2 regions of the Bradyrhizobium sp. USDA 3397 genome follow, and region 1 is predicted to be linked to the other one. Evidence: riboswitches for the same ligand, from Rfam matches in the RefSeq annotation. Region 1 holds a riboswitch; the other holds the start of a gene.
What was found. Region 1 has a riboswitch for S-adenosylmethionine ahead of metX (homoserine O-acetyltransferase MetX). Riboswitches for the same ligand answer to the same signal wherever they lie in the genome.

Region 1 (14,672 bases):
TTTTCGGTGACGCGCTTGTTTACGCTTTCAATCGCCCGCTTGATGCGCGCACGAACGCTGTCTTCGCCAAATCGGCTAACGATGCCGGTTTCGAATGAATTTGCCAGCGCCTCAACCCTGCACGACTGGACGTCTTTTACGGCCTTTGTCAGGGTCGCCAATTGATCTCCATTCTCGATTACGCCGGGTTTCCTGCTCTGCAGGCCTGACGCCCCCATGAAATCGATCAGAGCCCGTCGCGTCGGAGAGCCTTCGGGACCAAAATCGCCGGTATCATCGACGCAGAGAACGCGCTGGATGTTCCTCGCTTGATCCATACCCATAGTTTTCTCGATATCGGAGAGCACCGTAGGCGTCGGCTTCTTCGGCCCGGGCGTCACGAAGATGGGACGATCCGCGCGCTGCGCCGGAACACCTACCAAGGGAGGCTTGACGCCGAGCGCGCCGGCACCGGCCTGCTGAAATACCATGATCGTCGCGTTGATGTCCGTCTCGATCGTGAACGGCGTGCAGATATTCAAATACGAGCGCATCGCATGAATGGCCGCGGGCCTGTTCTCGATCCTGACCGACTGGAGCTCGACCCTGTACTCGCTTCGTCGCCTCAACACCAACGTCTGCACGGTCGTCTTGTCGACTTCGAGCAGCAAGCGTGAATTGACGTTGATGAAGGTGTCGGCGGCGAGCCCGAAGGCAAGGCCTGCGAGCGTGATCGGGTTAGCGCTCACGCCAGACACGCGCATGATGGCCTGGCTCGCGACGGTGAGATCACCGAGCTCTTTCAGCACCGCGGTGTTGGTTCGACGCCTATCGTCAAGCCAGGCGAGATAAGAGTCGCACCGCCGGTCGACATCGTTGAGTCCTGCCTGCACGAGCAGGTTCCAGTCGTTGGGACTCAGTTGCACGTTTACGCATTGTCCCTCTCTGGTCGAAGTGAGCGACAAGGTCTGCCGGCAAAGCTCCGTCAGATAGATGTCCTGATAATGTGTCGTTGCAACGATGTCTTCGGAGTAAAGCTCCGTGCCGATCCCGTATCGGAAGTACCGCGTCTCGGTCGTATCGCAGCCGCTCAGCAGCAGCCCCAGACACGCGAACGCAACGATTCCCCAAACGCTACGCATCGACGCAATCTCGCAAAATAAATGAAACTCGTGGCGAGCCTCGATCAAATTGCTCAAGACGATTCACACGCCCGCAACCATCGAAGCATCGCTTGGATGGTTGCTGGCGGCTCGTTGCGTGATCGATCTTGCGCACGGCTTGTCTCTCACTGTTCGGGCGTTGGCGGCTCAACGGTCGAAGTCGCCTGCTCTTCATGTGCTTCCGCCGCCACGTTCAGATTGGCGGTGACGATTGCGAAAGCGCGTTGCACGTCGTCGACCACATCGCGCCGCCGCGTATTGATGTTGCGGACGAGAACCCTCCAACCGCCTTCGCCGCTGCCACCGGCGGTTTCCCGCCAGAAGCGCAGAATGAAAACCTGATCCGAGAGCGGCTGTTGTGAGCTCATGGGCCGAGCGTCGCATGGTGTGAACTCGGGAGAATTGCGCGATGGTTCCGGGATGGTCGCCGTCTGGTCACAGTGGCTTGCGGCGAGAATTCCGCAGCGATCGCGCCGCGATCACGGTAGAATCACGATGCGACCGGGCGAGGCAAAGCCCTGCCCGGCCATGGCCAAGCCAAGCCCTGATCAAGCTTGCGATATCAGTCGGATTCGGGGACTGCGGCGCCTGGAGCTTTTCCCGTTCCGATTGAATCGGACCGGGGCTCTCGATTCTTGTTTCACGCGTTTTCTTGGCGCGAACCAGTATCCACTTCGCTCGAAAACGCTCTAAAGCGCGATGCGATTAGGATGAATCGTCATCGCGCTTTAGGTTGTTGTTTGAGCATGATCTTTTCGGAAAACTGCTCACACTTTTCCGGATCATGCTCTAGTTTACTGCCCGCCGCCTCTCGTCGCGGCTCATCAGCTGCATGCGTAAATGCTGAGCGTCATCGGCGTTGTGCAGATTCCTGATCTCGTCAATGATTGCACGCGTCGCTGGAAGCGGAGAAATTCCCAGCTCCTGCTGGATCATGGCGATCCAATGATCGTAGTACCTGATGGCGTCGATACGTCTCTCATCGAGTGCAAGCAAAGTCAGGAGATGACGAACCAGTTCCTCGCGATAGGGATCGAAGCGCAGCGCGTGACGGGCGAGCAGGATCGCATCATGATAGTGGCCACAAAGCCCAAGGCGACGAACGATGGTCATTGCCGACCGCACAAAAAGGGAATGCAGTCGCTCGCGCTCCTCCAATATCCAGTCGGCCTCTTCGCCATCCAGGAATGGCCCCTCGTAGCGGTACAGGACGGCGAGAACCTCCTTCATCGTGGAAGGATCCACGTGCGCCTCAACACCGGTGGGAGCGGCCTGTGCCGCTTCAAGCAGGGCCCAGGTGTCGACGTCCAGCCAAGACGCCCTCTCGAGAATAGTCTCCGAGCCGATGGTCCTGAGGCTATAGCCCTCTCTGTACTCCGGAGCTGACGCGAGCAGCTTTCGCAAGCGCCAGATCGCAGAGTTCACGGCTCGGCGTCCCCTGTCCGTATCGAGCTCCGGCCAAAACAGGTCGATAAGTCGCTCGCGACGATGCGGGCGGTCCGGAAAGGTGAAAAGGAAACCGGCCAATCTCCGTCCGGCTGGACCGAGATCCGACCAAACCTGCTCGTTACCGCGCGCAACCCGGCTCGCCCCCAGCAAACTAACGGTCAACACCGCCGCCCCTCCACGCAAAACACAACAAAAATTGCCTGTGGCGTTCAGTCATCGCAGCTCGAAATTGCGAGCTCAGTCTAAAATTGTCGGTTGCTCAAAGACTCGCATCAAATCCCCGAGCTCGCGGCCGCGGGGGAAATGCCGCCGACCGAGATGCAATTATGGCAACAGAGCCTGTGGTTGTTCAACATCAATTTACACCCAGAGCGGACAACCGCAGTGCGTGTGGCTTTTCAACGACACAACACTACGCCGATACCCGGCCTCCCCTGCAAAAGCGAAAGCCCTATCCGCGCCAGCTGGGAGGGCTTTGATGCGCAGCCGACGCCCCTCACCCTCCGGCTGGTTCACCAGACGCTCCGAACCGAGATTCATGATCAGCGTGTTGCTGAAATCGACGGTGCGGCCCTGGCCATCGGCAGCAGCCGTCGTCGAGCACCTGCAAACAGCACGTTGCAGACATTAATCCGCGCGCACCCGTGCGAACAATTCCGACGGCATCATACCGAACATGTCGCGGAAGGCCGTGCTGAAATGCGCGGAGCTGGAAAAGCCCGCGTCATGCGCGGCCTCGGTCAGCGATTGGCCTTGTGCGACCGCCCGTGCGGCAGCGCCGATCCGGGACCAGATCCGGTAGCGGCGGAGCGGCACACCCGTGACGTCCTTGAACAGATGCAGGAAGCGCGAGGACGAAAGCCCGGCCTTGCGGCTAAGTTCAGCAAGCGTGTGCGAACCGCCGGGCTCCTCGCGCATCCGCTTGATGGCGGCGGCAATTCTTGCATCCGGCTGCGGATTTGATCCAATCCCAAGCATATCGCGGGCTGCTCGCTGCGCGTGCTCTGATGCGAGGCGTCGCTCCGCGATGTCGCAGAACAGCGCGACGACCGACCTCTCGTCGATCAGGTCGAACGCGGCGTTCGATCCCACCTCCTTCATTCGTGAGCGAAGCGCCTCGATATCGCGCCCGAGGGGATCGACAATCAGAAAGGCCGTCCGTCCGGCATCGATGCGGAGATGGTGCAGACTGTTGGGCATGATCAGCACGCTGCGGGTCTGGCGATAAGACGGTGAGCGCGCCCTCGGATCGTTAGCTACGCCTATCGCCCCGTCGAGCGCGACGGCCAGCACGCCGGTGGCATTGCGGTGGGGCGTCAGCCCGAAGGCTGGACCGAGATAGAGCACCCGCGCGTCCCAATCGAGCATCCGCGCCCTCTTCGGTCCGTCGCTGGGCGGCGTGCTGATAGCCAGTTCCTGAAAGCCGGGAGGCGAGGTCATGGCTCATCATAGCGCACCGGCACAGCGCTGCCGATGACCCGGGAGATCATATCGATGGACAGAGTTCTGGTAGATGACGCTGCACAAATCGCCGCAATCCGCGCCGCCGTCACGCGCTACGCGACCGCCTGGCAGGCCGGTGACCGCGCCGCCATCGCCGCCTGCTACCACGATGAATTCATGCTGCACTATGCAGGCCATAACCCGCTCGCCGGCACTCACCACGGCAAGGCGGCCGCGCTTGCCACTCTGGCCGAGGTCGCACGCCGCTCCAACCGAAAACTTCTCGGCATCGATGACGTGATGGCCGGGCCGCGGCGCGGCGCCATTCTCGCACGGGAATCATTCAGCCGGGACGGTCGCACGGCTGAATTGGAACGATTGCTGGTCTATGCCGTGCGTGAAGGCCTGCTGAGCGAATGCTGGGTCTACGACCGCGATCAGGCAGTGGTGGACGCGTTCTTAGCGGATTGAAAACGCCCTCCGCGAGTTTGGCGCGGAGGGCGTGTATTTCATCAGTTCAGCTTCCGTTTAGGCACCGGTGCCTCGAACTGGGTGATCTCCGCGGTCTGCGGCGCCTTGCCGTTGAAGGTCAGCACATTGCCTTCGGACGAGATCGCGACATTGTCGCCGTCCCTGACATCGCCGGCCAGGATCATCTCGGCGAGCGGATCCTGGAGGTAGCGCTGGATCACCCGCTTCAAAGGCCTTGCGCCGTAGGCGGGATCCCAGCCCTTGGCGGCGAGCCAGTCGCGGCCGGCGGCATCGAGGCTCAGCACGATCTTGCGATCGGTCAGGAGCTTCTGCAGGCGTGCGAACTGGATCTCGACGATGCGGCCCATCTCGCTGCGCTGCAGCCGGTGGAACAGGATGATCTCGTCGACGCGGTTGAGGAATTCGGGCCGGAAGTGCGCCCGCACCATTCCCATCACCTGCTCACGCACTGCCGCGGTGTCCTCGCCCTCCGGCTGGTTCACCAGATATTCCGAACCGAGGTTCGAGGTCATGATGATCAGCGTGTTGCGGAAGTCGACGGTGCGGCCCTGGCCGTCGGTCAGGCGGCCGTCGTCGAGCACCTGCAACAGCACGTTGAAGACGTCAGGATGCGCCTTCTCGATCTCGTCGAACAGCACGACCTGATAGGGCCGGCGCCGCACCGCTTCGGTGAGCGCGCCGCCCTCGTCATAGCCGACATAGCCGGGAGGCGCGCCGATCAGCCGCGAGACCGAGTGCTTCTCCATGTATTCGGACATGTCGAGGCGGACCATCGCGGTCTCGTCGTTGAACAGGTACTCCGCGAGAGCCTTGGTCAGCTCGGTCTTGCCGACGCCGGTCGGCCCTAAGAACATGAACGAGCCGGTGGGGCGGTTCGGGTCCTGCAGGCCCGCGCGCGAGCGGCGCACGGCGGTCGCGACAGCACGCACGGCTTCGGCCTGGCCGACGACGCGCTTGCCGAGCTGCTCCTCCATCTTCAGGAGCTTCTCCTTCTCGCCTTCCAGCATCTTGTCGACGGGCACGCCGGTCCAGCGCGAGACCACCTGCGCGATGTGGTTGGCGGTAACAGCCTCCTCCATCATCTCGCCGGCATTCTCCTTGGCTTCGATCTCGGCAAGCTGCTTCTCGAGCTGCGGGATCCGCCCATAGGCCAGCTCGCCGGCCTTCTGGAATTCGCCGCGCCGCTGCGCGTTGGCGAGCTCGACACGCAAGCCGTCGAGCTCGGCCTTCAGCTTCTGGGCGTCGGAGAGCTTGTTCTTCTCCGCGCTCCAGCGCGCCGTCAGCGCCGCCGACTTCTCCTCGAGCTCGGCGAGGTCCTTCTCCAGGGTCTGGAGCCGGGACTTGGAGCCGGGATCGCTCTCCTTCTTCAGCGCCTCCTGCTCGATCTTGAGGCGGATGATCTCGCGGTCGAGCGAATCCAGCTCTTCCGGCTTGGAATCGACCTGCATCTTCAGCCGCGCCGCGGCCTCGTCCATGAGGTCGATCGCCTTGTCAGGCAGGAAGCGGTCGGTGATGTAGCGGTTGGACAGCGTCGTCGCCGCAACAAGCGCGGAATCGGTGATCCGCACGCCGTGATGCTGCTCATACTTGTCCTTCAGCCCGCGCAGGATCGAGATGGTGTCCTCGACCGAGGGCTCGCTGACGAAGATCGGCTGGAACCGCCGGGCCAGCGCGGCGTCCTTCTCGACGTGCTTCTGGTACTCGTCAAGCGTGGTCGCGCCGATGCAGTGCAGCTCGCCGCGCGCGAGCGCCGGCTTGAGCAGGTTGGAGGCGTCCATCGCGCCATCGCCCTTGCCGGCGCCGATCAGCGTGTGCATCTCGTCGATGAACAGGATGAAGGTGCCCTCGCTGCCGGTCACTTCCTGCAGCACGGCCTTCAGCCGCTCCTCGAACTCGCCGCGGTATTTTGCGCCGGCGATCAGTGCGCCCAAGTCGAGCGACAGCAGCTTCTTGTCCTTCAGGCTCTCCGGCACGTCGCCGTTGACGATGCGCAGCGCGAGGCCTTCGGCGATGGCGGTCTTGCCGACCCCGGGCTCGCCGATCAGGACGGGATTGTTCTTGGTCCTGCGCGAGAGCACTTGAATCGTACGGCGGATCTCCTCGTCGCGGCCGATGACCGGGTCTAGCTTGCCGTCGCGCGCGGCCTGGGTCAGGTCGCGGGCATATTTCTTCAGCGCGTCATAAGCGTTCTCGGCGGTCGCAGAGTCGGCCGTGCGACCCTTGCGCAGCGCCTCGATCGCGGCGTTGAGGTTTTGCGGCGTGACGCCGCCCTTATTGAGGATGGTGCCGGCCTCGCTGGTCTTCTCCAGCGTCAGGCCGAGCAGCAGCCGCTCGACGGTGACGAAGCTGTCGCCGGCCTTCTCGCCGGCCTTTTCGGCCGCATCGAAAGTGCGGGCCAGCTCGGGCGCGAGATAGATCTGCCCGGCACCGCCGCCGGAGACCTTCGGCACCTTGTTGAGGGCGTCCTCGGTCGCCTTCAGGATTGCACGGGAATTGCCGCCAGCGCGGTCGATCAGACCGGCGGCGAGCCCTTCATTGTCGTCCAAGAGGACCTTCAGCACATGCAGGGTTGAGAACTGCTGGTGCCCCTCGCGCATCGCGAGCGACTGCGCGGACTGGATGAAGCCCCTGGAGCGTTCGGTATACTTCTCGATATTCATCTTTTCTGTCCCTCGGCCTGCCCTCGGGGCCCTCTAAGGCACCCCAAACGGCATCTTCATTGGGTTTCCAATTACCGCATTGACGTTTCTCAACCGGTAACGGTCGTCTTTTGCCGGCGTTGCCGCCGGCCTGGGCCAGATGTGGGAAGCAGGCTGCGGATCCGAAAGAGGCAACTTCACGATTTCGTGCGCGCGGGAGCGGGCTTGGCGCTGGCAGGCCGAATCCCTTAAGTAGCGGCATGACAGCCAACCATACCGCCGAGATCACCGGCCTCTACCGCTATCCCATCAAGGGCCTGACGCCGGAACGCCTCTCGCACGTTCCTTTGCGGGTCGGTCAGACCCTGCCGGCCGACCGCCGCTACGCCATCGAGAACGGCCCGAGCGGGTTCAACCCCGAGGCGCCCGAATGGAAGCCGAAAATCCAGTTTCTGATGCTGGCGCGCAATGAGCGGCTGGCCGAGCTCGACAGCCGGTTCGACGACGAAACCAACGTGCTGACCATCCGCAAGAACGGCCAGATCGTCGCCAGCGGCGATCTCGAGACCGTCGCCGGGCGCGCCGCCATCGAGGCCTATTTCATGGAGAACTTTCAGCCCGAGTTGAAGGGCCCGCCCAAAATTCTCTCCGGCCGCGACCACAGCTTCTCCGACGTCGCCCGCAAGGTCGTCTCCATCATCAATCTCGACAGCGTCCGCGCCATCGAGACCATGCTCGGCGGCGTCGCCGTGCACCCGATGCGCTTCCGCGCCAATCTCTACGTGAAAGGCTGGCCGGCCTGGTCGGAGCTCGACCTCGTCGGCCAGACGCTCGCGATCGGACAGGCCCGGCTGAAGGTGATCAAGCGCATCGTCCGTTGCCCGGCCACCAATGTCGACCCCGAGACCGCCAAGCGCGATCTCGAAATTCCGCCCACGCTCTCGCGCCGTCTCGGCCATATGGACTGCGGCATCTATGCCGAGGTGATCGCCGACGGTGACGTCGGCGTCGGCGATGTGGTGGCGGTGGAAGAGCCGAAGCTCATCTAAGCTGCCGTAGGGTGGGCAAAGGCGCTCTTGCGCCGTGCCCACCATCTCGCCGGGCGAAGGGAAGTGGTGGGCACGCTTCGCTTTGCCCACCCTACGAGATCGTCGCTACAGCTCACCGTCAGTTCGGCATCACATACGCATAGATCTTGCCGCGCGAGACCGGGGCTTCGCGGACGCGGTTGCCGTTGTTGCCGGAGATCATGATCGGATTACCCTGCGCGTCGATGCCGGTGATGATGCCGACATGACCGCCGCGGCGGCCGCGCGACATCACGGCGATGGCACCGACCTGCGGACCGGACACACGCGTGCCGTAGCGCGCGAACGAGCTCGCCATGTCGGAGCCGGTGCCTCGATGGCCGGTATGCTCCAGCACCATGTTCATGAACCGCGCGCACCATAGGCGGCCGCGCCCGGTCGGATTGCCGCCGATATAGCGGCGCGCCTCGGAGACGAGACCCGATCCTCCGCTGAAGCCTCCGTTCATGCCGGCACCGCTGGCATTGGCATTCGGATCATAGCTCGCCTGGGTGTCGGCGAAGCCGCTTGCCTGCAATTGCGCCGCGCTGCGCTCGAAGCGCGAACTGCGGGCATGATGGCCATAGTGACGGTGGTGATGATGTCTGGCGTGATGCACGTAACCGTGCCGCTCTGCGCTATGACGATGATACGGCCGTGCCGAGGCCGGAGAAACGAACACGGCGAACGCCGCGAAGAACAGCGCCAGCGCGACAACACAACGCGACAGGCGAGACGCAAACAACTCGAACATTCTTCATCCTTCTTGACACCCCCACTTCCCGCCTGCCCGTGCAATGGCCGACATCCGTTTGGCCGTTAAGCCGCCCGATGTGGCGAGAAAAAGACGCAACGCCCGCGAATGGCTGCAATGATTTTGTGTTCGTGCTCGGCGCTGCTGCCGCATTGCCGACAACAGAATTAACTGCGATCCTCGAACACGGCTTGAAACAGAGGGAAACGGTTAATGCCCCACGCCACGACCAGGGACGGCATCCGCATCTATTTCGAGGAGGCGGGCCAGGGAACGCCGATAATTTTTCTGCACGAATTCGCGGCCGACTACACCAATTGGGAGCCGCAGATGCGCTACTTCTCGCGCGGCCATCGTTGCATCACATATTCGGCGCGCGGCTACACGCCATCGGACGTGCCTGACGGCGAGGTCTACACCTACACGCACTTCTACACCGATGCGCTTTCCGTGCTCGATCATCTCGGCATCGAGCGCGCGCATCTCGTCGGTCTTTCGATGGGCGCCTATTCCTCGTTGCAGATCGGGTTGAACGCGCCGCAGCGCGCACTGTCGATGACGCTCGCCGGCGTCGGCTCCGGCTCGGAGCTCGAGAACCTGGAGGCCTGGCGCACGCAGTGCCGCGCCAATGCCGAGCAGTTCGAGACGCTGGGCTCCGCCGAGGTCGCAAAAGTCACGCGCGAGGCGCCGAGCCGGATTCCGTTCCTGGTGAAGGATCCACGCGGGCATGCCGATTTCTACGCCGCACTGGCGCGGCACGATGCCAAGGGATCGGCGCGCACCATGCGCGGATTCCAGGGCGGCCGTCCCTCGATCTACACGATGACGGACGCGATCAGAGGCGTGGCAACACCCGCGCTGATCATCTGCGGCGACGAGGACGAGCCGTGCGTGGGCGCCAGCCTGTTCCTGAAGAAGCACCTGCCCGCGGCGGGGCTCGCGATGTTTCCGAAGTCCGGCCACGTGCTGAACCTGGAGGAGCCCGCGCTGTTCAATGAGAATGTCGAGCGGTTCGTGACGCTGGTGGAAGCAGGACGTTGGCCGGTGCGGGACCCGCGGTCGCTGGCTCCCCACTAGCTGTCATTCCGCGATGCGCCGAAGGCGCAGGCCCGGAATCCATCGGCTGCAGGCGCTGTTGGACGATGGATTCCGGGCTCGATGCTTCGCATCGCCCCGGAATGACGGAGAGAGGGCTATTTCCCCCCGCCGCGGCTGAGCAAGAACACCGCCTGCTCGCCGAACATGTTCCACACCCACCAGGGCAGGTTCAGCGGCACCGGGCGGCCGTAGAGATCGAGCGCGACCGAGCGCTCCATCTTGACGTTGATCTCGTCGCAGAGCTGCACGAAATCCTTGATGGTGCAGAAATGGATGTTGGCGGTGTCGTACCAGGTTGCCGGCAGATTCTCCGTGCGCGGCATGTGGCCGCCGATCAGGAGCTGGAGCCGCATCTTCCAGAACCCGAAATTCGGGAACGAGACGATGGCGCGGCGGCCGATGCGCAGCAGGTTCTCCAGCACGACCTTCGGCTGCCGCGTCGCTTGCAGCGTCTGCGACAGGATCACGTAGTCGAAGGCATCGTCGGGATAGTTGACGAGATCGGTGTCGGCATCCCCCTGCACCACCGCAAGCCCCTTGGCGACGCAGCGGTTGACGCCCTCGCGCGACAATTCGATGCCGCGGCCGTCGATGCCGCGGGTCTCCAGCAGCTGCAGCAGATCGCCGTCGCCGCAGCCGACGTCGAGCACCTTCGAGCCCGGCTTGACCATCTCGGCGACCAGCAGATGATCGGCGCGATAATCACCGGACGGCCTGGCCGCAACGCCGTCGAGCGGCAACACTTCCTGCACGGACATCGCTATCGGTCCTCGAGGTTGAGCCCGCGGGCCTTGCCTGCCGATTGCAGGAAGGCCCGGGAGATGTCGAAGAATTCGGGCACGTCGAGCAGGAATGCGTCGTGGCCGCGATCGGTCTCGATCTCGGCAAACGACACCCGGGCGCTCGAGGCATTCAGCGCGTGCACCAGTGCGCGCGATTCCGAGGTCGGAAACAGCCAGTCGCTGGTGAAGGAGACCACGCAGAAGCGGGTTTTGATGTCGGCGAAGGCCTTGGCCAGCACGCCGCCGTGATCGGCGGCGATGTCGAAATAGTCCATCGCGCGCGTCAGATACAGATAGGAATTGGCGTCGAAGCGCTCGACAAAGGACGAGCCCTGGTAACGCAGGTAGCTTTCGACCTGGAAATCGGCGTCGAACGAGAAGGTCGGCAGCTCGCGGTCCTGCATGCGCCGGCCGAATTTGCGGTGCAGCGCCGCATCCGAGAGATAGGTGATGTGCGCCGCCATCCGCGCCACCGCGAGCCCGCGATGCGGATGGATGCCGCGATCGGCATAGCCGCCACCGTGCCAGTCGGGGTCGGCCATCACGGCTTGTCGGCCGAGCTCGTGGAAGGCGATGTTCTGCGCCGAGTGCCGCGTCGCGCAGGCAATCGCCAGCGCGGAGTACACGCGCTGCGGATAGGCCGCGGTCCATTGCAGCACCTGCATGCCGCCCATCGAGCCGCCGACGACGGCAAACAGCGAGTCGATGCCGAGCCGGTCGATCAGCATCGCCTGCGCGCGCACCATGTCCGGAATGGTGATGACGGGGAAGTCGAGGCCCCAGACCTTGCCGGTGGCGGGATTGATCGACGCCGGCCCGGTCGAACCCATGCAGCCGCCGATCACGTTGGAGCAGATGATGAAGTAGTGCTTGGGATCGATGGGGCGGCCGGGGCCGACCAGCGTCTCCCACCAGCCGGGCTTGCCGGTGACCGGATGGACGTTGGCGACATGCTGGTCGCCGGTCAGCGCATGACAGATCAGCACGGCGTTGGAGCGATCGGCGTTGAGCTCGCCATAGGTCTGGTAGGCGATCTGGAACGGGGAGAGATCGACGCCGCAATCGAGCCGCAGCGGCTGCTCAGTGCCGAAATGCGCAACCAGCGAGCTTGGATGATCCACCTCGTGCGATCGCTCATCGGCGCTGATCGCAGGACTCGGTATCGACTTGACGCTACCCATCTCGGACATCGACCTCGTTTGCGACTGGCTGCTCGACCGCGCCGCTGACATCAGGCCATGAAAAACCCGGCCTGAACGAAAGGTTCGGCCGGGATCGGAAGCGTCCCCGGCCTGTTTAGCGAGTTTTTTAACGTGGCTGCAAGCCGGCCGGCTCAAATGACCACGGAACGGGCAAAAGCTACCGTCTTGGTCGGTTTTCGTCAAGTCGCGGCCCGGATCGGCCCAATTCGCCTCCGCCGCATCGCCCGCAAAGCACGTCATTTCTCTTTGCTTTCGCCGTCCCGACTGCCTAATCAGGACATCCCCCATCGGAACGATCGACGACCAGACATGTCCCAACGTCCGCCCGCGCCACCATCGTTGCAGGAACTGCGCAAGGAGATCGACGCGATCGACGAGGGCATGCATCGCCTCCTCATGCAGCGCGGCGAGATCATCGACCGCCTGATCCAGGTGAAGCAGACCCAGGAGGTCGGCTCGGCGTTCCGGCCTGCGCGCGAGGCTTCCATGATGCGCGAACTCGTGCAGCGTCATCGCGGCATCCTGCCGCTCGACACCGTCGAGAGCATCTGGCGCGTCATCATCTCGACCTTCACTTACGTACAGGCGCCGTTCTCGGTGCATGCCGACATCTCGGCCAGCGAGGCGGCGATGCGCGATTCCGTGCGCTTCAATTTCGGCTTCACCGTGCCTTACGTCGCGCATTTCAGCGCGCAGGCCGCGGTCGAGGCGGTGGCGAAATCCAAGGGTGATCTGGCAATGGTCTCGGCCACCTCGAGCCGCACGCCGTGGTGGCTGGAGCTGGAGGCGGACGGCGCGCCGAAGATCATCGCGCGAATGCCCTTCATCGAGCGCGCCGACCATCCTGCCGCGCTGCCGGTGTTTGCGATCTCGCGCGTCGCCGACAGCGCCCTGGTGACGGAGGTCGAGACCTTCAGCGTCCGCGTCTCGGGATGGAACGCCGAAGTCGCCCGCGCGCTGTCGCCGCTCGCCGAGATCGTGGCGGTGCCCGATACCGCCTTCGACGGCGCGGCGCTCCTGGTCTCAGTCACCGGCGCGACCAGCATCGACAAGATCAGGGCTGCCCTGATCGAGGCGGGGGCCTCGGTGCGCTCTGTGGCCCTCGTCGGCAGCCACGCAACGCGCTATACGGTGCCCCCGACCGGGCCGAAATCGTAAATCGCGAGCAGCCCAGCCTATCCGGAGTCCAAGATGTCCCGCCCCGTGCCGAATCCCGGCATTCTCGATATTGCGCCCTACACGCCCGGCAAGAGCCCGGTGCCGGAGCCGGGCCGCAAGGTGTTCAAGCTCTCCGCCAACGAGACGCCGTTCGGGCCCTCGCCCAAGGCGATCGAGGCCTTCAAGCGCGTGGCGGATCATCTGGAGGACTATCCGGAAGGCACCTCGCGCGTGCTGCGCGAGGCGATCGGCCGCTCGTTCGGGCTCGATCCCAACCGCATCATCTGCGGCGCCGGCTCGGACGAGATCCTCAACCTGCTCGCGCACACCTATCTCAGCCAGGGCGACGAGGCGATCTCCACCACGCACGGCTTCCTGGTCTACCCGATCGCGACGATGGCGGTCGGCGCCAGGAACGTCATCGCCCAGGAGACCAACCTCACTGCTGACGTCGACGCCATCCTGAAGGCGGTGACGCCGAAGACGAAGCTGGTCTGGCTCGCCAACCCCAACAACCCGACCGGCACCTATCTGCCGTTCGACGAGGTCAAGCGGCTGCGCGCCGGCCTGCCCTCGCACGTGCTGCTGGTGCTGGACGCCGCCTATTGCGATTACGTCTCGCGCAACGACTATGAGATGGGGATCGAGCTCGTCGCCACCACCGAGAACACGGTGGTGACGCACACTTTCTCCAAGATCCACGGTCTTGCCGCGCTGCGCATCGGCTGGATGTTCGGGCCCGAGCACGTCATCGACGCGGTCAACCGCATCCGCGGTCCCTTCAACGTGTCGACGCCGGCGATGTATGCCGCGGTCGCCGCGATCGAGGATACCGCGCATCAGGCGATGTCGAAGCAGTTCACCGAGACCTGGCGCAACTGGCTCACCGAGGAGATCGGCAAGCTCGGGCTGAAGGTGACGCCGAGCGTCGCCAATTTCGTGCTGATCCATTTCCCGACCGACAAGGGCAGGACCGCCGATGACGCCGACGCCTTCCTGACCAAGCGGGGGCTCGTGCTGCGCGGCTTGAAGAATTACGGCCTGCCGCATGCGCTGCGCATGACCATCGGCACCGAGGAGGCCAACCGCCTCGTGGTCGAGGGCTTGCGCGACTTCATGGCGGGCAAATGAGCGCGCAGGCGCACTTCCAGCGCGTCGCGCTGATCGGCTTCGGCCTGATCGGCGGCTCGATTGCCCGCGCTGCGAAGCTCCAGGGGCTGGTCGGTGAAATCGTAACCACCGCACGCTCGGAGAAGACACGCGCGCGTGTCGCCGAGCTCGGCATCGTCGATCAAGTGGTGACGACCAATGCGGAGGCGGTGAAGGACGCCGATCTCGTCATCCTCTGCATTCCCGTCGGCGCCTGCGGACCCGTGGCGCAGGAGATCGCGCCGCATCTCAAGTCGGGTGCGATCGTCTCCGACGTCGGCTCGGTCAAGGGCGCGG
Region 2 (14,672 bases), 170 kb from region 1:
TCGCGATCATGCGGCAGTGGAATGAACAGGGCCAGTTCGACCTGTTCAACCCGTCCCGCGGGCCTGAGCTGGCGAAACAGGTCCATGATTGCCTCGGCCGGGCGTTGGCACAGTTCGTGATTGACGCTGCTCATCTGGAGCCGGCCCAGCAGCAAAATTGAGGTCTAGCGTTAATGAGTTCTCTCCGCCCTTTTTGCCTGACGTCATGGTTGGCCGTGCCTGCAACAGCAGTGCTGTTGTTGCTGACGCCCGCCTCGCATGCGCAGACGCCGGCTGCACAGCCGGCGACCCCCGCACCCGCCCAGTCGCCTGATCCCGCGCCCGCAGCGCCGTCCCAGACCACCGTCGCCGCGAGGTCGCCCGAGCAGCGCGGCGTCACCTCGCGCGCCATCGACAAGGTGAAGGAGGTCGCGAAGTCCGCCGCCGACATCTTCAGCCGGGTGCCCTGCCTGCCGCCGAAGGGCGGCTCCAAGGCGATGGGCTCGCTGCCGCATGTCGCGAGCAAGCTGGCCGCCGGCCAGCCCGTCGTCATCGTCGCGTTCGGCTCGTCGTCGACTCAAGGGTTCGGCGCGAGCTCGCCGGAGTTCAATTACCCCAATCGTCTCGCCGCGCAGCTGCGCCGGCACTATCCGACCGCCGACATCAGCGTCATCAATGCGGGCGTCGGCGGCGAGGACGCCCCCGAGATGATGAAGCGTCTGCAGACGCAGGTGATCGACAGGCATCCGGATCTCGTGATCTGGCAGGTCGGCACCAACGCCGTGCTGCGCAATCTCGATCCCGGCGAGACCGTCAAGCTGGTGGAGGACGGCATCAACCGCATTCAGGCCGCCGGCGGCACCGACATCGTGCTGGTCGATCCGCAATATTCGCCGGCCGTCAACCAGCGCAAGGAGAGCGCCGGCAAGATGATCAAGCTGCTCGGCAACGTCGCCGAGCTCCGCAAGGTCGGTATCTTCCCCCGCTTCGAGGTGATGCGCGACTGGCACGAGAACCAGTCGATCCCGGTCGAGAGCTTCGTCATCGCCGACGGCCTGCACATGAACGATTGGGGCTATGCCTGCTTCGCCCAGCTGCTCGGGGACGACATCATCCGCTCCGTCGGCCAGATCAAGCTCGGTGTGAGCGTGCCCGCCGATGTGAGAACGTACCGGCCGATGTAGAGGCGAGTAGGGAATGGCGAGTAGCGAATAGGGCTGGGTCCATTTGCCACTCACTATTCGCCATTCGCCCTCACGCCTTCTCCAGCGCCGCGGTGAGATCCTCGATCAGGTCATCCGCGTGCTCCAGCCCCGCCGAGAAGCGGATGAAGCCCTCGCTGATGCCGAGCGCGGCGCGGTCTTCCGGCTTGAGGCGCTGATGCGTCGTGGTCGCCGGATGCGTGACGAGGCTCTTGGCGTCGCCGAGATTGTTGGAGATCTTGGCGAGCTTCAATTCGTTGAGCACACGGAACGCCGCCGCCTTGCCGCCCTTCACCTCGAAGCCGACCAGCGTCGAGCCGCCGCGCATCTGCTTCTTCACCAGCGCCGCCTGCGGATGATCGGCGCGGCCGGGATAGACCAGTCGCGAGATCTTGGGATGGCTCGCCAGCACCTCGGCGACGCGCGCGGCCGTGTCGGTCTGCGCGCGCACGCGCACGCCCAGCGTCTCCAGTCCCTTGAGCAGGACCCAGGCATTGAACGGCGAGATCGACGGGCCGGTCTGGCGCATGAAATTGTGGATGTGCTCGGCGATGAAGGCTTCGGAGGACAGGATGATGCCGCCGAGACAGCGGCCCTGGCCGTCGATGTGCTTGGTTGCGGAGTAGACGACGACGTCGGCGCCGAGCGCGAGCGGGCTCTGCCAGATCGGGGTTGCAAACACGTTGTCGACGACGAGCCGCGCGCCGCCCTTGTGCGCGATCTCGGCAATCGAGGGAATGTCGAGCACGTCCAGCGTCGGGTTGGTGGGGCTCTCCAGGAAGAACGTCTTGGTGTTGGGCCTCAGCGCCCGTTGCCACTGGTCGAGATCGAGCCCGTCGACCAGCGTGGCCTCAATGCCGTAGCGCGGCAACAGGTCCTGGATGACGTAGAGGCAGGAGCCGAACAGCGCACGGGAGGCGACCACGTGATCGCCGGCCTTGAGCGGCGCCAGGATCGCGGTCGTCACCGCCGCCATGCCGGTTGCCGCCGAGCGCGCGGCCTCGGCGCCCTCGAGCTCGATCATGCGGCGCTCGAACATTGCAATCGTCGGGTTGGAATAGCGCGAATAGATGAAGCCGGGATCCTCGCCCTTGAAGCGCGCCTCGCACTCCTCCGCGCTGGCGTAGACATAGCCTTGCGTCAGGAACAGCGCCTCCGAGGTCTCCCCATATTGCGAGCGCAGGGTGCCGGAATGGACCAGGCGGGTTTCGGGGCGGTAGGCAGCAGACGACTTCGACATAGGACCCTCTCCGACATGACCGTCGAGGCAAAACGGTCACAAAAAAACCGGCCTGGATATCTCCACGGGCCGGGATCACAGAGGTCCCCGGCCTGTTTAGCGACTTATTTAACGTGGCTGCAAGCCGGCCGGCTCAAATCACCACGGGATAAGTGATGCTCATATTCCGCAATGCCCTTTCCGTCAAGGCGTCCATCGGATAGCCGTAAAAGACTTGTATTTCCGGCATGGCCGGATGCATTCGACCCCTGATGAGGACCCCCGGTTGACGTTCACGGTCGCCGCCGACGCCAATGGTATCCTGCCCGACCGCACGATCGCGGCGATGGCGGAAGAAGGTCTCATCCTGCCCGCCTACGACTTCGTCGAGAGCCAGATCCAGCCGGCGAGCCTCGATCTGCGCCTTGGCGACATCGCCTATCGGGTCCGCGCCAGCTTCCTCCCCGGGCCCGGTGCCACCGTGGCCGAGCGCATCGACGAGCTGAAGCTGCACGAGTTTAGCCTCGCCGACGGCGCGGTGCTCGAGACCAACTGCGTCTACATCGTGCCGCTGCTCGAGAGCCTCGCGCTGCCGCCCGAGATCGTCGCTGCCGCCAATCCGAAGAGCTCGACCGGCCGGCTCGACGTCTTCACCCGCGTGATCGCCGACGGCACCCGTCGCTTCGACATGATCGGCGCCGGCTATCACGGCCCGCTCTATGCCGAGATCAGCCCGAAGACGTTTCCGGTGCTGGTGCGCGAGGGCTCGCGTCTCAGCCAGGTGCGCTTCCGCACCGGCGATGCCATCCTCAATGCCGACGAGCTCGATGCGCTGCACGCCAGCGAACGTCTCGTCGACATCGACGATGCGGATCTTTCCGGCGGCGTTGCCGTCTCGGTCGATCTCTCCGGCGAGAAGGCGAGCGGCTTCGTCGGCTATCGCGCCAAGCGCCACACCGGCGTCGTCGATGTCGACCGCCGCGCGGGCTACGCGGTGGAGGATTTCTGGGAGCCGATTTCGGCGCGCCCCGATGGCAGCCTGATCCTCGACCCCGGCGAGTTCTACATCCTCGCCTCCAAGGAAGCGGTGCAGGTGCCGCCCGACTACGCCGCGGAAATGGTGCCGTTCGACCCCCTGGTCGGCGAGTTCCGCGTGCACTATGCCGGCTTCTTCGATCCCGGCTTCGGCTATGCCGGCGCAGGCGGGCTGGGATCGCGCGCCGTGCTGGAGGTACGCTCGCGCGAGGTGCCGTTCATCCTCGAGCACGGCCAGATCGTCGGCCGCCTCGTCTACGAAAAGATGCTGGCCCGCCCCGACGCCATGTACGGCCAGCGCATCGGTTCCAACTACCAGGCGCAAGGCCTGAAGCTCAGCAAGCATTTCAGGGTGTAGTGCTAACCTCACCCACCGCTGTCATTCCCCGCGGAGGCGGGGAATCCAGTACGCCGCGGCCTCTCGATTCAAGCATGACCATCTCGGAGTACTCGATCGCCCGTCCCAGTGCGCAATGGCGCACAAGGCGGGCGATGACACCGAGATCGCGTCTGGTTGCGTCACCCGATCCGCGATGACACACTCCCGCAAAACAACAAGCCGGGAGCGAACATGACCACCGCACCAGACCTCGCGCAGGAAGCGCAATGGAAGCGCTGGCGTGCGATCGCCGATCTCTATCACGCCTGTTTCACCGGGCTGATCCTCACAATCGTCACGCGCCGCGGCACGGCGGATGCGGCAGAATTCGTCTTCCGCGTGTTCCGTCGCCAGCAGCAGGAACGCTTCCTGCCGGGGCTCAAAAAGCTCGGGATCGACCATCTGCCGCCGGCGGTCGCGGCTGCGCAATACCACTATCTCTCCAACTGGATCGGCGGCGTGCACGTCGAATACATGTATGAGAGCGACACCAAAGCCTGGATCCGCTATCCGCCGCCGCGCTGGATCTGGAAGGGCACCGCGATCTGCGGCATCCCCGGCGAGGTCTCCCGCGCCATGCTGCGCGGCTGGCACGCCAACAATGGCGCGGCTCTCGGCGATCTCAGGCTCGGCTTCGTCTGCACCAAGCAGAGCGTCGACGGTCAGGACGGGCTCGAAGGCTATTATCATCTCTACGACCATCCGCTCGAGCTTGACCAGCGCCTCGTGTTCGCGCGCCACCTCGAAGCACCTTTGTTCGATGCGAAGACGGCGCCCGCATTGCCGGTCGCGAGCTGGCCAAAACCGCGGCTGGAAAAGGCCTATCGCAATTACGCGATGGAATATGTCCGCACCGCCGCGCCCGTGATGGTGCAGCTGTTCGGCCCGGAGGATGCCGGCTATCTGCTGCACCTCACCGGCAAGCTGATCGGCATGCAATATTTCGACGAGGTCGCCGCGGCGCTGGCGACGACCCGCGGCGGCGCGCGAGAATTCGCATTGTTCCTGAACGCGATGCTCGCTGCGCAGGATGATGCGGCCGAGATGACGCAATCGGAAGGCACGTTCGAGATCCGGCAGCAGAGCTGGAAGCTGATGGACGACATCGCCGACTACCACCGCGCCTGCGCGAAGGTGCTGGAGGGATTGTTCGAGGGTCTCGCCGCAGGCTGCGGCCGGCATATCGGCGTGCAGATGCGCACCGCGGTAGGCGGCCGTCCGCCGCTGGTGTGGACGATCGAGTAATTCCACCGCTTGAAATGCGCTGCCGCAGGGCACGCCTGCATCAGGCGCAGGCGGAAGCACCGCGCGCCGTGCTAACACGCTTCAGCTGCGCCATTCGCGCGAACGAATCCATTGGCACACCAAGTGATTGCTGCGCTGCAAATGGCGCTTGCGCCCGGGAGAGGACATGTCCGACATCGCCGAAATCCCGGTCGATGAGCAAGAGCGCCCGCTGCCGCCGCCTCCGCCGCCGATCAGAAGCGCGCTGACCGACGGGCCGATCCTGCGCACGCTGCTCTCGCTCGCTTGGCCGAACGTGATCGGCCTGTCGGCCGGCATCTGCGTCGTCATCGCCGAGACCTCCTATGTCGGCCGGCTCGGCGTCGAGGCGCTGGCGGCGATGGCGCTGGTGTTTCCGACGATCATTCTGACGATGACGATGTCCGGCGGCGCCATGGGCGGCGCGGTGGCCTCGGCCATCGCGCGTGCGCTCGGCGCCGGGGACCGCGAGCGCGCCGGCATCCTGGCCGTGCACGCGATGCTGATCGGCATCAGCTTCGGCCTCGTCTTCATGCTGGGCATGCTGATCTTCGGGCCGAGGCTGCTCGAAATGCTCGGTGGCCGCGGCGATGTGCTTGCGCATGCGATCGCCTACACGCAGGTGTTCTTCGGCGGCGCCGTGCTGCCCTGGCTGCTTAACACCATGGCGGGCATCTTGCGCGGCACCGGCAACATGAAGCTGCCGTCGTTCCTGATCCTCAACTCCGCGGCCTGGCAGATCGTGCTCGGCGGCACGCTCGGCCTCGGGCTCGCGCCAGTGCCGCAGTTCGGCATGCGCGGCGTCGCCGCCGGCGCGCTGATCGCCTACACCATGAACATCGGCATCATGAGCTGGTACCTGTTCTCCGGCCGCGCGCGGATCACACTGAAGCTGCGCGGCCTGCGCATCCAATGGGCGATGTTCTTCGACATCCTCAAGGTCGGCGCCATCGCCTGCTTCTCGCCGCTGCAATCGGTGCTGACGATCTCGATCTTCACCCACATGCTGGCGCAGTTCGGCACTGCGATCCTCGCCGGCTACGGCGTCGGCGCGCGGCTCGAATTCCTGCTGACCTCGATCGCATTCTCGTTCGGCATCGCCTGCGTGCCGATGGTCGGCATGGCGATCGGCGCCGGCCGCATCGCGCGGGCCCGGCGCATCGCCTGGACCGCCAGCGTTGCCGCTTTCGTGGCGGTCGGTGCGCCGGCGTGCCTCGTTGCGATCTTCCCCGATCTCTGGGTCAACATGTTCACCGACAGCGTGGCGGTGCGCGCGGCGAGCCATCAATATCTCTCGACGGTCGGGCCGTTCTACGCCTTCTTCGGTCTTGCGACGACGATGTATTTTTCCTCGCAAGGCGCGGCCAAGGTGATCGGCCCGGTGCTGGCGCAGACCGCGCGGCTGATCTACATCGCCGGAATCGGCTGGTGGCTGTCGAGGCACGGCGCCAGCGCGAAGAGCTTCTTCTGGCTCGCCGCGAGCTCGATGGTCGTGCTCGGCCTCTTGTCGTGCTCCAGCGTCGTGCTGACACGCTGGGGACCGCGCGAGACGAAGCCTGCGATCAAGCCGGCGCTTTCGGCTGCCGACTAGCGACGCTTGTGTCGGCGATGGCCGCCGCCGGTATTGGCGAGCCGCATCAATTGCGGGATCATCGCCATCATGTCGCTGCCGCCGCTGCCGCCGAGCATGCCCATGATGTCGCCGCCGCCCATGCTGCCGATCCCGACCGGCATGATGCCGCCGCCCATCGGCGCGTAGCCGCCGTAGATCGGTGCACTGAATCCGCCGCCGAAATTGCCGCCGCCGCCCATCAAGCCGCCGAGCCCGCCGCCGCCGTTCTCCATCATGCGGCTCATCATCGGGCCCATGGTCCGCATCAGCATGGCGAAGCGGCGCTTGCCCATCTTCGCCTTCATCATCTCCAGCATCGGCGCCATCTGGGTCATCATGTCCTCGCCGCCGGCACCGCCGCCGCCGAGGAATTGCGCTTTTGCCGGCACGCTCGAGATTGAAAACAGCAGCAGCATTGCAGCTGCCTGGCAGATCACCTTGTCCGCACCTCTCATGGCATGCTCCTCGCGTGCGTGGCGCCGCCGGGAGAGCAGAGCCAACCGGACGCACGCGGGCATGGTTAGGGCCGGCGAGGACGGAGCTCTGTGAGAAAACTCACAGTGAACGATCAGGCTGCCGCGGGCGGAAACGCCTTGTGCATGGCGGCCACCGCCTCCTTGGTTTGCCCCTGGACGTAAGGCGCGAGCTCGTTCGGCAGCATGTCGATGATCCAGACGAGGCGGCAGCTCGTCTCGCCCTCGACAATGACCTGCACCGAGGCGCTGTAATGCCTCAGCCGCTCGTTGCTGATGGCATAGACGAGGCGCCGCCGCGCATCGTCGCAGTCGACCAGCACTTCGCGCGCGACCGAGCCGTTGGCGAAGGTGACAATGCGCGCATCGCCATCGAGCGTGCACGCCGTGACGAAGCCCGGCACCAGCCGCTGATGTAGCGCGCCGAAATCACGCACTGCGCCCCAGACGTCGCGCGCGGGGGCGGGGAGGGAGATGTCGTTGTGGATGGAGGCCATGAAGGTATCCTTGATTGCGATAAGTGGTGCCACAGATGCCGTCATTGCGAGCGCAGCGAAGCAATCCAGAACTGTATCCGCGGAAGCAGTCTGGATTGCTTCGTCGCAAGAGCTCCTCGCAATGACGGAGCGAGTGGCTAGCGCTCACACACAAACCGCCTCGACATTGTTGCCATCAGGGTCGATCAGGAACGCCGCGTAATAGGTCGGGCTGTAATCCTTCCGCGGGCCGGCGCCGCCATTGTCGCGACCGCCGCACTTGAGGCCTTCGCTGTGAAACGCCTTGACCGCGTCATGATCCCCGGCGCGGAAGGCGATGTGGACGCCGTCGGCCTTGCGGCCCTTGTTCAGGTGCAGCCACAGCGCCGGCTCGCCCTTCGGCCCGAAGCCGGCATAGCCGTCGCCGCTCGAGCACAGGACAAAGCCGAGCGGCGCCAGCACCGCGCTGTAGAAGCGCGTGGCGGCGTCGAGGTCGGCAACGCGCAATCCGATGTGGTCGTACATGTTCGTCTCCATTGCGAAGAAGCGTGCCGCGAAGGACACGCGCCGGAGACGACCCTAGTCAGTTGAGGGCAAGCTGCTCTTGGAGAATCTTGCGCTCCCCCTTCGACGCCTGCCGGAACTTGGTCGGCGACACGCCGGCGGCGCGATGGAAGGTGCGGACGAAATTGGAGAGATCGCCGAAGCCGACGTCATAGGCGATGTCGGTGACGGGGATGTCGTCGTCAGCGAGCAGCCGTGCCGCGTGGCGCAGCCGCGAGCGCACGAGATATTGATGCGGGGTGACGCCGAGCACGGCCGAGAACAGCCGCAGGAAATGAAACGGGCTCAATCCCGCCTGCTTGGCAGCCTGCTCGAGGTCGAGCTCGGCATGCGAATTGTCGTCGATCCACAGCGCCGCCTCCACCGCGCGGCGGCGGTCGCGTGCGGTGGGGGTGGCCGGCTTGCGCGCTTTGCCCGAGACGGCGTCGACAAAACGGCCGGCCAGGATTTGGCCGATCTCGTCGAGACCGAGATCGCTGTTGCCATCTGCTGCCGTCTGGGCCAGCTCGCCCAGCACCATCAGCTCGGGCAGCGGCGGCGTCGCGCCGATCTGCCAGACCTCGCGCCGCCCGCCGAGGGCGTCGACCAAATCCTCGCTGAAGAAGAAGCCGAGGCAGACGTCGCCGGACACGTGCTCATGCGTGCAGGTGTATTCCTCGCCGGGGGCGCCGATCAGCATCGAGCCCGCCACCAGCTCGAAGAAGCCGGCGCGGCAATGGCAGCCGAAGCTGCCGGAGCGGACATAGGCGATGGAATGGCCGGTGCGGCATTCCGCAAACGGCGTGTCGTCCGGGCCCGCATCGCAGCGAAACTCGGATGCCGTGATCGAGGGCGTCGTCAGCAACGTGGTGGCGTGCATCCCGCGTATTTAGGTAGGCGCCCGCGGCGGAGCAACCGGCAGCAGCACCTCGAACAGCGTCTTGCTGGCGATGGGGTGGGCGCCTTCGAGCGCCAGCAGCCGCCGCTTGGAGATCACGCCGCCATAGGGCGAGAGCCGGTCGGTGTAATTGCCAGCCTCCAGCACCCGGTGGCAGGGCACGATCAGCATGAAGGGATTTTTCGCAATCGCCTGCGCCACGGAATAGGACGCGCCGGAGGCGCCCAGCGCCCGGGCGACCTCGTGATAGGTGCGTGTCTCCCCGCGCGGAATGCTGCAGGCGTACTCGTAGACGCGCCGGTCGAAGCCGGGCACCCCGCCGGCGTCCAGGCTGACCTCGGAAAAATCAGGATCGTGACCTTGCAGCAGGCCCGTGATGCCCTCGATCGCCAGCTCGGCGTTCTCGGACGGGCGCTGCTCCCGCGCCTCGGGATGGACCTGGAAAATCCGGCGGCGGGTGTCGATCTCCCGCGCCTCCGGCAATTGCACGGCGACCACGCCGGTGCCGCTCCAGATGATGCCGCAACGGCCGATGGCCGTATCGAATATCGCGTAAGCCCGCCCCACCATGCACACGCCCCACTCAGTGCACGTTTCTCCCCGGAGAAGCGATCATAACACCGCCACAATCCGGCGCACCTGGAATCTTATCAGGACGTTAACAACTGCCCCGCCAGTCGCGCCAAACCGCTTGGCGGCAGGCGCCGTCTCGGCTAATCAGGAGGGGCGCGGGCTTGCGCATCCGCGGGCGTAGTTCAATGGTAGAACGGCAGCTTCCCAAGCTGCATACGAGGGTTCGATTCCCTTCGCCCGCTCCAAGTTGTCCCCGATCGACGTTTCATTGGTGCCGGCGTGACAAACTCGCTCTCGCGAGCGGCGCAAAGATTCCAATATATTAGCTCTTCGCTCTCGGCATGCACCGCTTCCCCGGCTTAAGCTCCAGGGCGTCCGGCGGGTGAGGTCCTCGTGCCGGGCAATGTTGGGATGAAGGCCAGGACCTGCAAAGAGATGGACCAGCAAAAACTCGATCGCGCCATTGGCCGGCGCCTGAAGACGCTGCGGACGCAGGCCGGGATAACGTTGAACGAACTCGCGGCGCGCTCCGGCGTCAGCCGGGCCATGATCGGGCGGGTGGAGCGGGCGCAGAGCAGTGCGACGGCGGCGCTGCTGAACAAGCTCTGCGCGGCGCTCGACGTCACGCTCAGCGATGTCGTCGCGCTCGCCGAGAAGCCGCCGGAGCGCCTGGTGCGGCTGGCGGACCAGCCGCTTTGGCGCGACCCCGACAGCGGCTATCGCCGGCGGCACGCCTCGCCGCCGGATGCGGCCAGCGGCATCGAGATCATCGTGGTCGACCTTCCCGCCGGCGCGCGCGTCTCCTACAGCCCCTGGGGCCGCAACGCCTTCACCCAGCAGCTCCTGATGCTGGAGGGCGCCATCGCCGTGCATATCGACGCCAAGGCGGTGCGGCTGCGCGAGGGCGATTGTCTGGATTTCGACGTGATGCGTGCCGTGATCTTCGAGAACGAAACCAGGCAGGACGCGCGCTACGTCATCATCGTCAGGCGCGGCGCGTCCTACGGCAAGATGTGAAGGCCAGAGCGTGGAGATGAACACGATGCAGATCCGTACCGGCGACACCTATGATCCGCGCGTCGTCGCGCTGCTCGATCATCACGTTGCGGCCGCACGGGCGCAGACGGCGCCGGGCAGCGACCATGCGCTCGATCTCGCGGGCCTGCGTGCACCTGACGTCGCGTTCTGGACTGGCTGGGACGGCGAGACGCTGGTCGCCACCGGCGCGTTGAAGACGCTTTCGACTGGCCACGGCGAGGTCAAGTCGATGCACACGCTGCAGACCGCGCGGCGGCGCGGCTATGGCGGCCAGATGCTGCGTCACATCATCACGGAGGCCCGTGGGCGCGGCATGACGCGGCTCAGCCTCGAGACCGGCTCGTGGGACTATTTCAAGCCGGCGCACGCACTCTATCTGGCGCACGGCTTCGTCGCCTGCCGCCCGTTCGAGGGTTATGTCGAGGATCCCAACAGCCTGTTCCTGACGCTGGAGCTGTCGGCGCCAGGCCGCCGATAGCTACAGCATGATTCGGAAAAGTGTGAAGCGGTTTTCCGAAAAGATCATGCTCAAACAACAACCTAAAGCGCGATGACGCTTCACCCTGATCGCATCGCGCTCTAGGAGCGCGTCTCCTCGATCTTGTCGAGCACGCGCTCGGGGGCGATGTCCCGGGCCGCTTCCTGCAGGTCGCGCTCCGCGTCCGGCTTGACGTCGAGCCGCTCGGCGACCTGAGTGAGCAGGCGGGCCACCTTGGTCAGCTCGTGCTCGGCGAGCAGGCTGATCTGGAGATCGAGATCGGCGCGCTTGTCGGCCGCCGCGGTCATGCGGTTCTGCGAGATCAGCACGAAGGTGGAGAGGAAGATCGCCTCCACCGAGGCGATCATCGCCAGCATGACGAAGCTCTCGTCCCAGGCCGGAATTCCCGGAATCCAATGCAGGTTGGCGATGATCCAGAACCCGAACAAGGCGAGGTGCAGGTAGACGAAGATCATGCTGCCGGTGAAGGCCGTGATCGCGTCCGCGACCTTGTCCTGGCCGCGTGCCGCCTGCTGCTCGCGGCGCCGCCGCGCCACCAGTGCCTGGATGTTGCGCTCGAGCGTCGGGCTCAGCCCCTCGCCGGAATCATGTGTGATGTCGTTATGCACGCCCCGGCAACGGTCCGCTCGCGGAGCCGTTCCTGGAAGAGGAAGCAAAAAGACGCTTCCCCTCACCAAAATGAGTTGCGTACCTCAAAACACCTCTGCTAGCCTTCAGCCATGGCCGAGACCCTCGCCCCGACTGTGCTGACGCTGAAGGACATCGCCCGCGAGGCGGGTGTCAGCCTCGCCACGGTCGATCGCGTGCTGCACAACCGGCCGGGGGTCCGCCCGGATACGGTCCGGCGCGTCAAGGACGCCATCGCGCGCAATTCGTTCCAGCCGCATGTGGCGGCCGCCGAGCTCGCGCGCGGCCGGGCCCGCCGCTTCGCCTTCGTGATGCCGTCGGGGCCGAACCCGTTCATGCAGCAGATCGAGGCCTATCTTGGCGAGATGGCGGCTTGGCTGTCGGCCCGCCGCCTCAATGTTGAGATGATCGCAACCGACGTGTTCGAGCCCGCCGCGCTCGCGGCCTCGCTCGAGGCGCTGTCCGGCGACTATGACGGCGTCGCCGTGGTGGCGCTGGACCATCCGAGCGTCCGCGCCGCCATCAATGACCTCGTCGATGCCGGCGCCAAGGTCGTGACGCTGGTCTCGGATGTGCCGTCGTCGCGCCGCCACCATTATGTCGGCATCGACAACATCGCCGCGGGCCGCACCGCCGGCGCGCTGGTCGGACGCCTGGTCGGCCAGAGGTCCGGCAAGGTCGCGATCATCGCGGGCTCGCAGGGCCTGCGCGACCATGCCGAGCGCATCTTCGGCTTCAACCAGGTGATGGCGAGCGAATTCCCCGATCTCAGCGTGCTGCCGGTGCTGGAAGGGCGCGACGAGGACGATCGTTCGGAGCAGCTGCTGGCGCGGCTGCTCGGCAAGCATCCCGACATCGTCGGTCTCTACAACGTCGGCGCCGGCACGCAGGGCGTCGCCAAAGCGCTGAACGGCAAGGCGTTGAACGACAAGGCCTCGGGCGCGGCCGGGCGTGACAAGCAGGTGGTGTTCGTCGGGCACGACGTTACCGCGTTGACGCGCCGCTTGCTACTGCAGGGCGTGATGGATGCCGCGATCTCGCAGAACCCCGGACATGAAGCGCGCGCGGCCGTCCGCGTGCTGCTCGCGCTCGCCCGGGGCGAACCGATCTTGAGCGAACAGGAGAAGATCCGGATCGACATCGTGATGCGGGACAATCTGCCCTAGCGGCAGGTGGATTTGGCAACAGAAGGCCAACGGGGAAAAGCGACGCAAGATCGCTCTCCGTCTCAGGCGAAAGGGAGGACGAATTGTATCTCGGGATCGACATCGGCACGTCCGGTGTGAAAGCGGTGCTCGTGAGCGAAGCCGGCGCGGTGACCGCGACGGCAGCGCGCGAGCTTGCGCTGTCGCATCCGGCGCCGCTGTGGTCCGAGCAGGATCCCGACGCCTGGGTCGATGCGGCCGTCGGCGCCGTCGACGATCTCGCCGCGCGCCATCCGCGCGAGGTCGCGCAGGTGCGCGGCATCGGCCTGTCGGGGCAGATGCATGGCGCGACGCTGCTTGGCGAGGACGGCCGGCCGCTGCGTCCGGCCATCCTCTGGAACGACGGCCGCTCGCAGGCCGAATGCGCCGCGCTGGAGCGGCGCTGTCCCTCGCTGCACGCGATCGCCGGCAATCTCGCTATGCCGGGCTTCACCGCGCCGAAGCTGCTCTGGGTGGCACGGCACGAGCCGAAGATCTTCGACCGCGTGGCGAAGGTGCTGCTGCCGAAGGCCTATGTCCGCTATCGCCTGACCGGCGAGATGGTCGAGGACATGTCGGATGCAGCAGGCACGCTGTGGCTCGACGTCGGCCTGCGGCGCTGGTCCGCACTGCTGCTGCATGCCACCGGGCTCGATCTGCACCACATGCCGCGCCTCGTCGAGGGCAGCGCGGCGAGCGCGGTGCTCGCGCCTGAATACGCGCAGCGCTGGGGCATGGCGAAAAATGTCGTGGTCGCGGGCGGCGCCGGCGACAATGCGGCCAGCGCGATCGGGCTCGGCGCCATCGCGCCCGGCGATGCCTTCCTGTCGCTGGGAACGTCGGGCGTCCTGTTCCGCGTCACTGATCGCTTCGCCCCCGCCCCGGCCTCGGCGGTGCATGCCTTCTGCCACGCGCTGCCCGGCCTCTGGCACCAGATGGGCGTGATGCTGTCGGCCGCAGCCTCGCTCGCCTGGCTTGCCGGCGTGATGGAGACGCCGGCCGCGGCGCTCCTGGCACCGCTCGGCGAGCGCGTCGATGCACCAAGCCCGGTCCAGTTCCTGCCTTATCTCGACGGCGAGCGCACCCCGCACAACGATGCCGCCGCCAGCGGCGCCTTGGTCGGTCTGCGCGGCGCGACCGGGCGTTCAGAGATCGTGCAGGCGGTGCTCGAAGGCGTCGCCTTTGCCGCGCGCGACAATCTGGCGGCGCTGAGCACAGCCAGCGGGCCAATCGGCGAGGTCGATCTCGTCGGCGGCGGCTCGCGCTCGCCGCTATGGGCGCAGATCTGCGCCGACGTGCTCGGCATGCCCGTCCACCGCGTCGAGGAAGGCGAGGTCGGCGCCGCGCTCGGCGCTGCGCGGCTCGGCCGGCTCGCCGCGACCGGCGAGAACCCCGCGAACGTCTGCACGCGCCCGCGGCGGCTCGCAAGCTTCACACCCCGCCCGTCCGTCGCCGCGGCATATGACGAGGCCTATCGGCGATGGCGCGCGCTTTATCCCGCATTGAAGGAGTCTTAAGTGAACGCGCCAGCCAAATTCTTCGATGCAAGTGCACCCGTCGCCTTCGGCGGCAAGGATGCCGAAGGCGCGCCCGCCTTCCGCTGGTACGACAAGGACCGCCTGGTGCATGGCCGCCGGCTCGAGGATCACTTGCGCTTTGCGGTCTGCTATTG

Region 2: it holds a riboswitch for S-adenosylmethionine, as region 1 does, so the genes downstream of both, ACVWYQ_RS25555 (O-succinylhomoserine sulfhydrylase) here and metX (homoserine O-acetyltransferase MetX) in region 1, are expected to answer to the same signal.

What each region holds. Positions count from the first base shown of each region.
Region 1 covers NZ_JBSSDS010000001.1:5,713,530-5,728,201, reverse strand. Annotated here, with positions in the region: gene ACVWYQ_RS26475 (hypothetical protein) at 1-1,178, opposite strand, end outside; gene ACVWYQ_RS26470 (hypothetical protein) at 1,268-1,510, opposite strand; gene ACVWYQ_RS26465 (AfsR/SARP family transcriptional regulator) at 1,932-2,756, opposite strand; gene ACVWYQ_RS26460 (helix-turn-helix domain-containing protein) at 3,219-4,031, opposite strand; gene ACVWYQ_RS26455 (nuclear transport factor 2 family protein) at 4,086-4,505, shown strand; gene clpB (ATP-dependent chaperone ClpB) at 4,547-7,186, opposite strand; gene ACVWYQ_RS26445 (MOSC domain-containing protein) at 7,426-8,214, shown strand; gene ACVWYQ_RS26440 (TIGR02594 family protein) at 8,333-8,986, opposite strand; gene ACVWYQ_RS26435 (alpha/beta fold hydrolase) at 9,200-10,063, shown strand; gene metW (methionine biosynthesis protein MetW) at 10,180-10,842, opposite strand; gene metX (homoserine O-acetyltransferase MetX) at 10,845-12,047, opposite strand; SAM riboswitch at 12,142-12,221, opposite strand; gene ACVWYQ_RS26420 (chorismate mutase) at 12,378-13,226, shown strand; gene hisC (histidinol-phosphate transaminase) at 13,260-14,357, shown strand; gene ACVWYQ_RS26410 (prephenate/arogenate dehydrogenase family protein) at 14,354-14,672, shown strand, end outside.
Region 2 covers NZ_JBSSDS010000001.1:5,541,948-5,556,619, forward strand. Annotated here, with positions in the region: gene ACVWYQ_RS25545 (SGNH/GDSL hydrolase family protein) at 1-161, shown strand, start outside; gene ACVWYQ_RS25550 (SGNH/GDSL hydrolase family protein) at 174-1,163, shown strand; gene ACVWYQ_RS25555 (O-succinylhomoserine sulfhydrylase) at 1,234-2,421, opposite strand; SAM riboswitch at 2,497-2,576, opposite strand; gene ACVWYQ_RS25560 (2'-deoxycytidine 5'-triphosphate deaminase) at 2,657-3,793, shown strand; gene ACVWYQ_RS25565 (hypothetical protein) at 4,007-5,059, shown strand; gene ACVWYQ_RS25570 (MATE family efflux transporter) at 5,226-6,668, shown strand; gene ACVWYQ_RS25575 (hypothetical protein) at 6,665-7,144, opposite strand; gene ACVWYQ_RS25580 (SRPBCC family protein) at 7,258-7,659, opposite strand; gene ACVWYQ_RS25585 (VOC family protein) at 7,804-8,163, opposite strand; gene ACVWYQ_RS25590 (helix-turn-helix domain-containing protein) at 8,222-9,061, opposite strand; gene ACVWYQ_RS25595 (methylated-DNA--[protein]-cysteine S-methyltransferase) at 9,071-9,649, opposite strand; tRNA gene ACVWYQ_RS25600 (tRNA-Gly) at 9,824-9,897, shown strand; gene ACVWYQ_RS25605 (helix-turn-helix domain-containing protein) at 10,088-10,669, shown strand; gene ACVWYQ_RS25610 (GNAT family N-acetyltransferase) at 10,695-11,168, shown strand; gene ACVWYQ_RS25615 (DUF1003 domain-containing protein) at 11,270-11,797, opposite strand; gene ACVWYQ_RS25620 (LacI family DNA-binding transcriptional regulator) at 11,909-12,982, shown strand; gene xylB (xylulokinase) at 13,066-14,517, shown strand; gene xylA (xylose isomerase) at 14,518-14,672, shown strand, end outside.